Regions from separate parts of the Embleya australiensis genome, predicted to be linked through region 2. Evidence: riboswitches for the same ligand, from Rfam matches in the RefSeq annotation. Region 2 holds a riboswitch; the other holds the start of a gene.
The links. Region 2 has a riboswitch for cobalamin ahead of metE (5-methyltetrahydropteroyltriglutamate--homocysteine S-methyltransferase). Riboswitches for the same ligand answer to the same signal wherever they lie in the genome.
Positions count from the first base shown of each region.

Region 1: another riboswitch for cobalamin. It lies ahead of ACMXN5_RS02150 (ribonucleoside-diphosphate reductase subunit alpha); the one in region 2 lies ahead of metE (5-methyltetrahydropteroyltriglutamate--homocysteine S-methyltransferase).

Region 1 is NZ_CP182422.1:525,011-532,072, forward strand. Features, by position in the region: gene ACMXN5_RS02150 (ribonucleoside-diphosphate reductase subunit alpha) at 1-1,342, opposite strand, end outside; cobalamin riboswitch at 1,420-1,673, opposite strand; gene ACMXN5_RS02155 (hypothetical protein) at 2,103-2,291, opposite strand; gene mug (G/U mismatch-specific DNA glycosylase) at 2,451-3,011, opposite strand; gene ACMXN5_RS02165 (GNAT family N-acetyltransferase) at 3,092-3,916, opposite strand; gene ACMXN5_RS02170 (MarR family winged helix-turn-helix transcriptional regulator) at 3,922-4,401, opposite strand; gene ACMXN5_RS02175 (amidohydrolase family protein) at 4,584-5,351, shown strand; gene ACMXN5_RS02180 (ATP-dependent DNA ligase) at 5,380-6,930, opposite strand.
Region 2 is NZ_CP182422.1:875,770-880,560, forward strand. Features, by position in the region: gene ACMXN5_RS03660 (NUDIX hydrolase) at 411-878, opposite strand; cobalamin riboswitch at 1,227-1,301, shown strand; gene ACMXN5_RS03665 (flagellar hook-length control protein FliK) at 1,485-2,018, shown strand; cobalamin riboswitch at 2,246-2,463, shown strand; gene metE (5-methyltetrahydropteroyltriglutamate--homocysteine S-methyltransferase) at 2,628-4,791, shown strand, end outside.

The DNA.
Region 1 (7,062 bases), 350 kb from region 2:
CCTCGCCGGCGACCACGTGCGCGCCGAGGTTGACCGAGCCGAGGTTGCACACGGCGGTCTCGCCGTCGCTGGTGACCTCCAGGATCTCGGTGCACAGGTTGGACAGGTGCACCACGTTGCCCGGCTCGGCGGCCTGGTTGCAGGTCCGGTTGGCGGCGTCCTTGAAGGTCATCCAGCCGTTGCCGGTCTGCGCGAGCGTGCGCATCATCCGGGCGTACAGGTCGCGCGCGGGCATCTGCCGGACGAACCGGCCGTCCCGCTCGGCGGCTTCGTACACCTTGTCGAACTCGGCGCCCCACAGGTCGGGCAGCTCGGGCAGCTCGTTCGGGTCGAACAGCGACCAGACGCCGTCCTCCTCGACGCGCCGCATGAACAGGTCCGGCACCCAGTTGGCCAGGTTGAGGTTGTGCGCGCGACGCGCGTCCTCGCCGGTGTTCTCCCGCAGTTCGAGGAACTCCAGGATGTCGGGGTGCCAGGTCTCCAGATACACGCAGGCCGCGCCCTTGCGCCGGCCGCCCTGGTTGACCGCGGCCACCGACGAGTCGAGGGTCTTCAGCCACGGCACGATGCCGTTGGAGTGCCCGTTGGTGCCCCGGATCAGCGAGCCGCGCGAGCGCACCCGCGACCAGGCCACGCCGATGCCGCCGGCGAACTTCGACAGCCGGGCGATTCGCCCGTACATGTCGTAGATCGACTCCAGCTCGTCCTTGGGCGAGTCGAGCAGGTAGCACGAGGACATCTGGGTGTGCACGGTGCCGGAGTTGAACAGCGTCGGCGAGCTGGGCAGGTAGGCCAGCGAGGACATCAGCCGGTAGAAGCCGATCGCCTCGCCGGGCTCCTTGGACAGACCGCACGCCACGCGCAGCAGGAAGTGCTGCGGGGTCTCGACCACCTTGCGCGAGACGGGGTGGCGCAGCAGGTAGCGGTCGTAGACGGTGCGCAGACCGAAGTACTCGAAGCGGCGGTCGCCGTCGGCGTCGACGGCGGCGTCCAATTCGGCGGCGTGCGCGGCGACGAACGCCGCGGTCTCCGCGCCGATGATGCCCTCGCGGTGACCGAGCGCGATGCCGGCGCTGAACGAGGCGACGCCGGCCTCGGCGGCCTCGTCGGCGATCCGGCCGGCCAGCAGGCGCGCGGCGAGCCGCGAGTAGGCGGGCTCCTCGGCGATCAGCTCGGCGGCGGTGCGCACGGCCAGGTCGGCCGCCGCGCCGCGGTCCGCACCCTCGTTCAGACCCGCGACGACCCGGCGGACGACCCGATCCGGATCGACCTCCGGCAGATCGCGCGCCTGGGTGCGCACCAGGGTGGCAAGGCGGTCCTCGGGGCTCTCGTCGACCCGCATCCGGGTCGCGCCCACGCTGTCCACAACGGTCACGTGCTCTCTCCTCGCGAGCTCGTACGTACAGGTGACCCCACGCCCGAAGGCGCGGGCAGCCGGCAGGTATTCGGACTCGCGGGCATGCCGGGGCACCGCCGGGCACGGCGTGTGCTCGGTGGTCCGCGGAGTGCCTAGGGGTCGTCGCTTCCCGTACGCCCTTCGGCGTCCGGCGCTCCATGACGACTTTCGTTCCCGCTCACCGCTGCGGGGGCAGTTCCGGCCTCGCACCGGATTCCCTCTTGCCTCGCCTTCCCGGAAACTCCGGTCGGGCGAACCAGCTGCGTCGCAGAGCATATATGTAGTGGCGGGGTGGTCGTCGCACCCCCAGGTGTTGTGTCGCGTCCCGATTCCCGGCGTGTCACGGTTCGCCGGAGACGTGCCCGGGTGGTACGACCGGCGGGCAATTGCGACGCGCGTCGAGCACCCCGAACCCCCGCTCCCCCCGCGCCCGTCCGGCCCCACCGGGCCTGCGCGGGCCGCGTGGGACGGGGCCGAGGGCGGCGGGAACGCGGCGGGGACGGACCGGATCGACGGTGCGTCGCGCGTCGGCCGCCGCGCCGATCGGCCGGCAAATTCCTTCCCCGCCGGGCGTGTCGGAGGACGCGTGACAAGAAGCACATCGCGCGGCGGTCGGCCGATTCACGCGGAGCGGATCGGCGGCCCCGGCCCTCGGGTCGGGCCCGGCGGGGGCGCCTCCGGGCCCGGATCGCGTCATGTGGCCGGCTCACGGGCGACGCGTGCGCGGGCTCGGTCCGGGTGGGCGGGCGTGTCGGGGCGGGCTGCCTTGCGGTCGGTCCGTCGGCCGGGGTACCTCCCGGCCCGAGTCGCGCCATTCGGCGACCAACGCCTCGTAGACGGGAGTCTCGAACGTCTCGGTGGGCCACGGCCCGTACGGGGCTCGCAGGATCTTCATGCCGACCCAACCTCACGAGGGGGCGCGAAGTAACCACCAACCGGGTGATGCCACTCGGTCGATTGACGGCCCCGCCCCCGAGCCGGGTCACCCACGCCGACGCCCGATCGCCGCCACACAGGGTGAGCGGCACGGATGGCACCCCCGCGCGCGGCCCTCCTACTCGGTCGGGTACGCCGCGGCGCGCAGGGCGGTGAAGGCTTCGGCGAGGGCCGCGGCCGTCCAGTGGGCGTTCAGGCCGCTGGGGTTGGGGAGTACCCAGATTCCGGTGTCGTCGATCGTCTCGGGCTGACGGCCGACCACCGCCTTGGGGCGGCCGAAGCCGGTGCGGTATGCGCCGATGCCAAGGACCGCCAACCAGGCCGGTCGGTACCGGCGTACCTTCGCGGTGAGCGCCAGGCCGCCGGCCCGGTACTCCTCCTTCGTCAACTCGTCGGCGCGCGCGGTGGTTCGGGCCACCACGTTGGTGATGCCGAGGCCGAGCGTGGTCAACTCGCGCTGCGCGGCGGGCTCGATCAGGCGCGGGGTGAAGCCCGAGGCGTACAGGGCAGGCCAGAACCGGTTGCCGGGACGGGCGAAGTGGCGCCCGGTGGCGCCCGACCACAGGCCCGGGTTGATCCCGCAGAACAGCACCCGCAGGTTCGGCGCGATCACGTCCGGGATGCTCCGACCGTGCGCGGCGGCCAACTCGTCGGCGGTGGGGTTGCGTCCGGGCGGGATGGGCAGCACGATCGACGCGGCGGCATCGGTCTTCGCGCCCGCCGCGCCCGCCTCGGCCGCCCGCGCCTCGTCCCTCTCGCTCACGGCGCCTCCGCGATCATCGCCGTCCCCACCGAGCGGAAGCCGATCCGGTCGTACACCCGCGCGACGTCCTCGTCCCCCGCGCTCAGGAACACCGTCTCGCTCCCGCCCTCCAGCGCGTGCCGGGCCAACTCCCAGGTCACCGCCGCCGCGAGGCCGCTGCGCCGGGCCGCCGGGAGGGTGGCCACGCCGACGATCTCGGTCGTGTCGTACAGGTGCTGGTAGCTGCCCACACACAGCGGTCCGGCCGGGCTGTACGCCGCGAACATCACCGTCTCGCCGCTGCGCAACCGCTCGTTGAGGTAGGACAGCAGGCCCGGGTCCTGGCCGAGCGCGGCGGTGTCCCGCTCGGCGGGCCCGTCGGAGCCGGGCGCGGTCCCGGGGTTGGCGAAGCCGATCGCCGCGACGCTGTGCACGATCGCCAGGTCGGTGGCGTCGGCGCGGATTCGCCGCAGCGTCACCAGGTCCGGCAGATCCGGGCGCTCGGCCGGATGTTCGTCCGGGTCGAGCACCATCAGCGGGTGCTCGTGTATATGCAGTTCGGCCTCGATCGCGGCCGCCCGCAGCGCGGGGGTGGTCTCGTGGACCCATTCGAACGTCTCGGGCACTTTCAACTCTCTCTGCCGCGCCCGCACCGCGCGCACGTCCGCGACGGTGGGCTCGGCGAGGCCGCCGAGCGTGGGTCGGGCATAGTAGGGCCACCCTTCGCCCTCCCGGACGAACAGCGTCAGCGCGCCGATCACCTCGGTGCGGGTGAACCGGCGGGGCACCGCGTCGTAGAAGATCTCCAAATGCGCGCGCAGTTCCGCGGCGGACTTCGGCATGCGGGTCAGTGTGACACGGCCGTCGGCACCGGTTCGGCCCGGTGTCCGAAGCCCGCGTTCGACCCGAAGCCCGCCTTCAACCGGCCCAGGAGTTCGGACAATCGCTCCGCGTCCTCGTCCGGCCAGTCGGCCAGCCGCTCGGCGACCACCGCGAGGCAGCTCTCGGTGGCCCGGTCGACCACGGCGCGCCCCTCCGGGGTGAGTCCGAGCAGCACCGACCGGCCGTCGCGCGGGTCCGCGCGGCGGGCCACCCAGCCGTGTTCGACCAGGTGCGCGAGGTGTCGGCTGACCACGGACATGTCCAGGTCGAGGAGTTCGGCCACCCGCCCGGCGCGCAGCGGTTCGGCACTGCGGCCGAGCACGAACAGGACCGCGGAGCCGGACGGCAGGCTGCCGGGCGGGACGGCCTTGGCGAGGCCGCGGTGTACGCCGACGATGCCCTCCAACTCGGTGAGCAGGTGCCGACAGGCTTCCCTGGTGGCCATGGCGGCTCGCTCCTTCCTGTGCGCGGGCGGTCGTGCGCCCGCGCCGCGGCGACTTCGTTGCCTGTCACAACCATAGAAGAAATTAGTTGCATTTGACAACTTCTCCGGCCGGCGAATCCGCCATGCCCGGCCGGCGCCCGGGTACGGTATGCGGCGTTCCCGCAGCCGACGGAGGCACCGCCGTGTCCGGATCGCCCGCTCGTCGCGTGTTCGACGCGCACCTGCACATCGTCGACCCGCGTTTCCCGCTCGTCGCCAACCACGGCTACCTGCCGCCGACCTTCACCACCGCCGACTACCTGGCCCGGGCCGTCCCGCTCGGCGTGACCGGTGGCGCGGTGGTGTCCGGCTCCTTCCAGGGCTTCGACCAGACCTACCTCCTCGACGCGCTGGCCCGACTCGGCCCCGCCTTCGTCGGGGTGACCCAGCTGCCGCCCGACGTCCCCGACCGGCGGATCGCCGAGCTGGACGCGGCCGGGGTGCGGGCGATCCGGTTCAACGTCCGGCGCGGCGGCTCGGCGACGCTCGACCACCTGGACCGGCTCGCCCGCCGGGTCCACGAGATCGCCGGCTGGCATGCCGAGCTGTACCTCGATGCCCGCGATCTGCCCGACCTGCTGCCGGTGTTGACCGCGCTGCCGAGGGTGAGCATCGACCACCTGGGGCTGTCCCGGGAGGGGCTGCCGCATCTGCTGCGGCTGGTCGAACACGGCGCCCGGGTCAAGGCCACCGGCTTCGGCCGGTTCGACGCGGACGTACCCGCGGCGCTGCGCGCCGTCGCCGCCGCCGACCCGCGGGCCCTGCTCGCCGGCACCGACCTGCCCTCGACCCGGGCGCCCCGCCCGTTCCGGGACGCCGATCTCGACCTGATCGCCGACTCGGTCGGGCCGGACCTGGCCGCCGCCGTCCTGTACGACAACGCGCACGCCCTCTACCGTCCGCGCGGGTAGGCCCTGTCCGGCGGGTCGTCTGCACCCCTCACTCCCGGGCCGCGAGCGCCCGGACCGTGTCCATGTCGTCCGCCTCCGCGGCCGTCTTGTCCTCCCGGTAGCGCAACACCCGCGCGAAGCGCAGTGCGAGGCCGCCGGGATAGCGGGTGCTGGTCTGCAACCCGTCGAAGGCGATCTCCACGACGAGTTCGGGTCGCACCCACACGGTCCAGTCGTCCCGGCGCACCTCGAGTTCCCGCAACCGTTCGGTCTGCCACGCGAGCAGTTCGTCGGTGAGCCCCTTGAACGTCTTGCCGAGTATCACGAACCCGTCCCCGCCCGGATCCCGCGCGCCCAGGTGCAGATTGCTCAGCGTGCCGCGCCGGCGGCCGTGGCCCCACTCGGCGGCCAGCACCACCAAGTCGAGGGTGTGCCGCGGTTTGACCTTGACCCAGCCGGCGCCGCGCCGACCCGCCGTGTAGGGGGTGTCCAGGGACTTCACCACCACTCCTTCGTGGCCACGTGCGACCGCGTCGGCGAAGAACGCATGCGCCGCCGCGTCGTCCCCGGTGACCAGCCGGGGCACCAGGAGTTCGGGCGGCGCCAGGTCCGCGAGCGCGGCCCAGCGGTCCGCGCCGGGGCGGTCGATCAGGTCCTCGCCGTCCACGTGCAGCACGTCGAACAGGTACACCGTCAGCGGCGTCTCGGCCCGCAGCCGCGCGGCGTCGCGGGTCCCGGTGCGGGAGGCGGTGATCTGGAAAGGGTGCGGCCGACCGTCCGGGCGCAGTGCGATCGCCTCGCCGTCGAGCACGGCGGTACGCACCGGCAACGCCCGTACCGCCTCGACCAGTTCGGGTACGCGCGGGGTGATGTCGTCCAGGCTGCGGGTGAACACCGCGACACGATCGCCGTCGCGGTGGATCTGCACCCGGATGCCGTCGATCTTCCACTCCAACGCGACCTCGGCGGCGGGTTCCTTGGCCCGCAGCTTGGCCAGCGCGCCGGCCACGTCCGGCGCGGCGGCGGCGAGCATCGGGCGCACCGGGCGGCCCACGTCGAGGGTGAGCGTGTCGAGCGCGGCCCGGCCGCCGTGCAGCGCGGCGGCGGCCACCGGCCCGGCGGCGCCGCGCAACATCAGCGCCCGCCGTACCGCCGTGGCCGGGACCTCGGCGGCGCGGGCGATCGCGTCCGCCATCACCCCGTCCAGTGCGCCCTGGCGTACCTCGCCGACCAACAGCCCGATCAGGAAGCGCTGTTCGACCTCGGTCGCGCGGGCGAACAGCGCGTCTAGCGCGGCCCGTCGGGCGGCCTGCGAGCCGGTGCCGGTGGTGGCCCCGATCGCGGCCAGCGCGGCGTCCACCTCCAGAAGGGTCAACGACGGCTCGGCCGCGGGCGGCGGCACCGCACGCAGCATGGCGGGCCCCACACCGATCTGCCGCTGGGTGAGCGTGCCCGCGAGATAGGCGACCACCACGGTCGCCTCGTCCGGCTCCGCCCGCCGCAGACAACCGGCCACCAACTCCGCCTTCGCGGTCCGCCCGGACTCCCCCGCGATCTCCCCGGACACGACGGCCACCTCACGAAACGACAGCGACCCCACGCCCACCACTCCTCCCGACGACTCCCCCCACCATGACCGCCGAGACGGGATTTCAATCCCCGGCCGCGGGTCGCGCGCCCGGGTCCGACCGACTCGCCGCGACGGGGGCGGCCCCGTGGTATCCGACTCGAC
Region 2 (4,791 bases):
AACACCTCGCACAGGGCCGCCGGCAACGGATCACGTTCGTGACAGCACCGCAGAAACCGAACCGCCCCACGAGCCGACCACGCCACCCGCTCCGCCGCCCACGGCCGAGGCGCAATCGTCGGCCGCTGTCGCGGCCCTCCCGGGTCCGGCGCCGCCTCATCGGTGATCACGAACGACGCCGTGACGGGCAATGCCGGGATGACCCAACCCAGAATCCGCGTCGCTGCATACGTGATCCGGTATCACGCCGTTCCCGAGTTGCTGGTGTTCGACCGCGTGGGCATGCCGCCCTGTCGAGTCGAAGTCCGAACCGGGGTACTCGGATTCCGCAGTTTTGCACCCTCGAAGACTGGGACTCCTGGCGCTGCGGCCTCGGATCGTGACGTTTGTGCGGCGGGCGTTGTCCGGGATCACCAGCGGGCGACAAGCGTTTCTTCGTCACCCCGGCTGCGGTACAGCCGGGTGCTCCCCGGCGCGACGGCCCCGGACAGATAGCCGACGATGGGTTCGCGCTGGATCGCGCTGTCCAGCTCGCCGAGCAGCTTCAGGGCGTCGGGCAAGGGGAAGAAGGCGGCTTGTTCGATGTCGTCGTCCCTTGGCGTGATGTTCCCCGACCACTGGTCGATCTCGAAGGCGGCGGCAAACGCCGATGGGTGCCGTTCCGAATCGATGTGCATGAGGAAGGCGGTACGCACCGGGTCTCCCACGAGCAGTCCGGTCTCCTCCCGCAACTCGCGCCGGAGAGCTTCGTGCACGAGTTCGCCGTCCTCGATCCCGCCGCCGGGGAGCGACCAGAGCATCTCGCCGCCGGTGCCGAGACTCTCCCGCACAAGCAGGATCTCGTCGTCTCGGCGGACAATGCCGATGACCAACTGCACTCGGGGTTTGGGGGCCTTCGGATCTCCTGTGGTCATGCCTCGGACCGTACGTGAAGGCCGCCGGCTCGCCGGTGGTTGGGGCAGCCGCCATCCACCTTCGGACTCGCGGGCTCGGTTTCGAAGACAGGACGCCTACTGGCCGTGCTTCCCAGGTCCCCTGTCGTGGGGCCCGGTGCGGCCCGGGTGACCGTAACCACCGTTGTGCAAACCAGCGTCGAGCACCCATGAAGGTGATGAACGACATCGCGGATCCATCGTCTGACCCGTTGTCCGACGAACAGGGCATCTCGTACGCTCCGCAAGCCGGCTCTCTTCAGGTCGGCGACAACCGCATGGTTCGAAGTCCAGGGGAAGCCGGTCGAAGTCCGGCGCTGACCCGCAACCGTAGGCGGTGACCGGCAGGCCACCGCGAGTCGGAACACCTGGATTCGTACGAGTTTGAGGCTCCAGCTGTCGTGGACTGCATGCTGAGGCCCGGATTTCCCGCCCGGCGATGTCCTGTCGGTGGATACCGGGGGTGCGCGGTCCCGAGAGGAACATCGCTCGGCCCGGTCGGCGTCGCTCTCGCCGCTCGTGCCGACGCCCGTCGCACGAAGGGATCCGCGCGTGAAGATTCGTGGAAACAAGGCTCGAAGGGGTCGGCTGGTCGGGGCGCTCGCCCTGCTCGTGCTGCCCGCCACCGCCCAGATCACCGTGAACGCCCCGGCCGCCTACGCCATCGACCCCACCAAGGGCTCCGCCGGCGTCTGCCCGGACGCCAACGGCGTGACCGTGATCGTCGACTTCCAGGAGCTCGGCGGGGCCACGCTCACCCGCTGTGCGCCCGGCGACCAGGCCACGGGCTTGGCCGCGCTGAAGAACGCCGGCTTCCAGATCCAGGGCACCAACCGCTGGGGAGAGGCGTTCATCTGCCGGATCGAGGGCAAGCCCGGCGTGGACACCGAACCGTGCGTCAACACCCCGCCGGCATCCGCCTACTGGTCTTATTGGCACGCGCCCAACAACGGCACGTGGACCTACAGTTCGTGGGGCGCGAGCGCCCGCAAGCCTCCGCTGGGCAGCTTCGAGGGGTGGTCGTTCTCCAAGGACAAGACGGACACCACCAACCCGCCGCCGCGCGTGGCCCCGACGCGCCCGTAGTACCGGCCGAACCGCCGAAGACTCCGACGCAGCCTCGTCCTCGGTGTCGCGACCGCGTTCGTTCCGACAGGATCACCGCCCGTGGGGCCACACCGCCCGGAACGAACGCGGCGACGCGTCACGAGGACCGACTCGATCGCAGCGACGCCGGCTGCGTCCACGCCTTCGAGGCGTGCTCTCGCCGCCAGGCGCGTGCACCGGGCTCCCCCGGGTGCCTCTTGTGCGTCTAAGCTGTCGCACGCAGTCGGTTCGCCCTGCCATCCGGGTAGGCGCGTCGCAAGAGGGAACCCGGTGCGAATCCGGGACTGCCCCGCAGCGGTGAGTGGGAACGACCGCCGTCAACAGCACTGGACCCGTTTCGGTCCGGGAAGCGACGGCCAGTAGGTGTCCACCCTTGGTGGATGTGCCCGCGAGTCCGAAGACCTGCCACTGCCCGTGCGCTGTCGCAGCGCACGGAGAGCTCGGTGACCTCGTGGGCGGGTCGGCGGACAACCGGTGGGACACGTATGTGCGCGCGAGTACGCCGACGTGGCCCGTGTGGTTTGCCATCCCTTCGTGCCTGCGATCCGTCTCCGGGATCTTGTCGACAGGCTCGCGAAGGAGAGTTCCGTGACAACCAAGACCGCAGCCGCGGCAGCCCGTGCCACCGTGTACGGCTATCCCCGTCAGGGCCCGAACCGGGAACTGAAGAAGGTCGTCGAGGGCTACTGGGCCGGCCGCACCGATGCGCAGGCGCTTCGGGACACCTCGGCCGAACTGCGCCTGGCCAACTGGCGGCGCCTCGCCGAGGCCGGCATCCACGAGGTGCCCACCGGCGACTTCTCGCTGTACGACCACGTCCTCGATACCACCGTGGCCGTGGGCGCGATCCCGGCCCGGCATCGCGCCGCCGTCGAAGCCGACGCCCTGGACGGCTACTTCGCCATGGCCCGCGGCACGCAGGACGTCGCGCCGCTCGAGATGACCAAGTGGTTCGACACGAACTACCACTACCTCGTCCCCGAACTCGGGCCGGACACCGTCTTCGAGGCGAACTCCGCCAAGCAGGTGGCCGAGTTCGAGGAGGCCGTCGCGCTGGGCCTGACCGCCCGACCGGTGCTGGTGGGCCCGCTCACCTACCTCCTGCTCGCCAAGCCCGCACCTGGCGTCGCGGCCGACTTCCAACCGCTGACCCTGCTGGACCGGCTGCTTCCGGTGTACGCGCGGTTGCTCGCCGACCTGCGCGCCGCCGGGGCCGAGTGGGTGCAACTCGACGAACCGGCGCTGGTGCAGGATCGCAGCTTCGCCGAACTGGGCGCCGCCGCCCGCGTCTACCGCGACCTCGGCAAACTGACCGACCGGCCCAAGGTCCTCGTGGCCTCGTACTTCGACCGCCTCGGCGAGGCGCTGCCGATCCTGGCCAAAGCCCCGATCGAGGGCCTGGCACTGGACTTCACCGGCTCCGCCGCCGCCAACCTGGACGCGCTGGCCGCCGTCGGCGGACTGCCCGGCAAACGTCTGGTCGCCGGCGTCGTGGACGGCCGCAACGTGTGGATCAACGACCTCGGCAAGTCACTGACTACCCTCGGCATACTGCTGGGCTTGGCCGACCGCGTCGATGTCGCCGCCTCCTGCTCGTTGTTGCACGTGCCGCTGGACGCCGACGCCGAACGCGACATCGACCCGCAGATCGCCCGGTGGCTCGCGTTCGCCCGGCAGAAGACCGAGGAGATTGTCACCCTGGCCCGCGGCCTCGCTCAGGGCACCGACACCATCGCGACCCACCTCGCCGCCAACCTGGCCGACCTGGCCGCACGCAAGGCGTCCGCCCTCACCCACGACCCCGCCGTGCGCGCCCGCGCCGCCGCGGTCACCGACGCCGACGCGCGCCGCAGCAAGCCGTACGCCCAACGGGCCGAGGCCCAACGCGCGCATCTGGGCCTGCCGTTGCTGCCCACGACCACCATCGGCTCCTTCCCGCAGACCGCCGAGCTGCGCGCCGCCCGCGCCGACCTGCGGGCGGGACGCATCGACGGCGTCGGGTACGAGGAGCGCATCGAGGCCGAGATCCGCGATGTGATCTCCTTCCAGGAGAAGGCCGGTATCGACGTCCTCGTCCACGGCGAGGCCGAACGCAACGACATGGTCCAGTACTTCGCCGAAAAGCTCACCGGGTACGTTGCCACCCGGCACGGCTGGGTCCAGTCCTACGGCACCCGGTACGTGCGCCCGCCGATCCTGGCCGGCGACATCTCCCGCCCCGACCCGATGACCGTGCGCTGGACCGCGTTCGCCCAGTCGTTGTCCGACCGACTCGTCAAGGGCATGCTGACCGGACCGGTGACCATGCTCGCCTGGTCCTTCGTCCGCGACGACCAACCGCTCGGCGACACCGCCCGACAGGTCGCGCTCGCGCTGCGCGACGAAGTCAACGACCTGGAGGCGGCCGGGAGTTCGGTCATCCAGGTGGACGAACCTGCGCTGCGCGAAACGCTGCCATTGCGCGCCGTGGACCACGCCGAATACCTGGCGTGGGCCACCGAGGCATTCCGCCTGAGCACGTCCGGCGTACGCGCGGCCACCCAGATCCACACCCACATGTGCTACGCCGAGTTCGGCGACATCGTGCAGGCCATCGACGACCTCGACGCCGACGTGATCAGCCTGGAGGCGGCCCGCTCACACATGCAGGTCGCCGGCGAACTCGCCGCCCACGGCTACCCGCGCGAGGCCGGACCCGGCGTGTACGACATCCACTCCCCGCGCGTCCCGAGCGCGGACGAGGTGGTGGGCC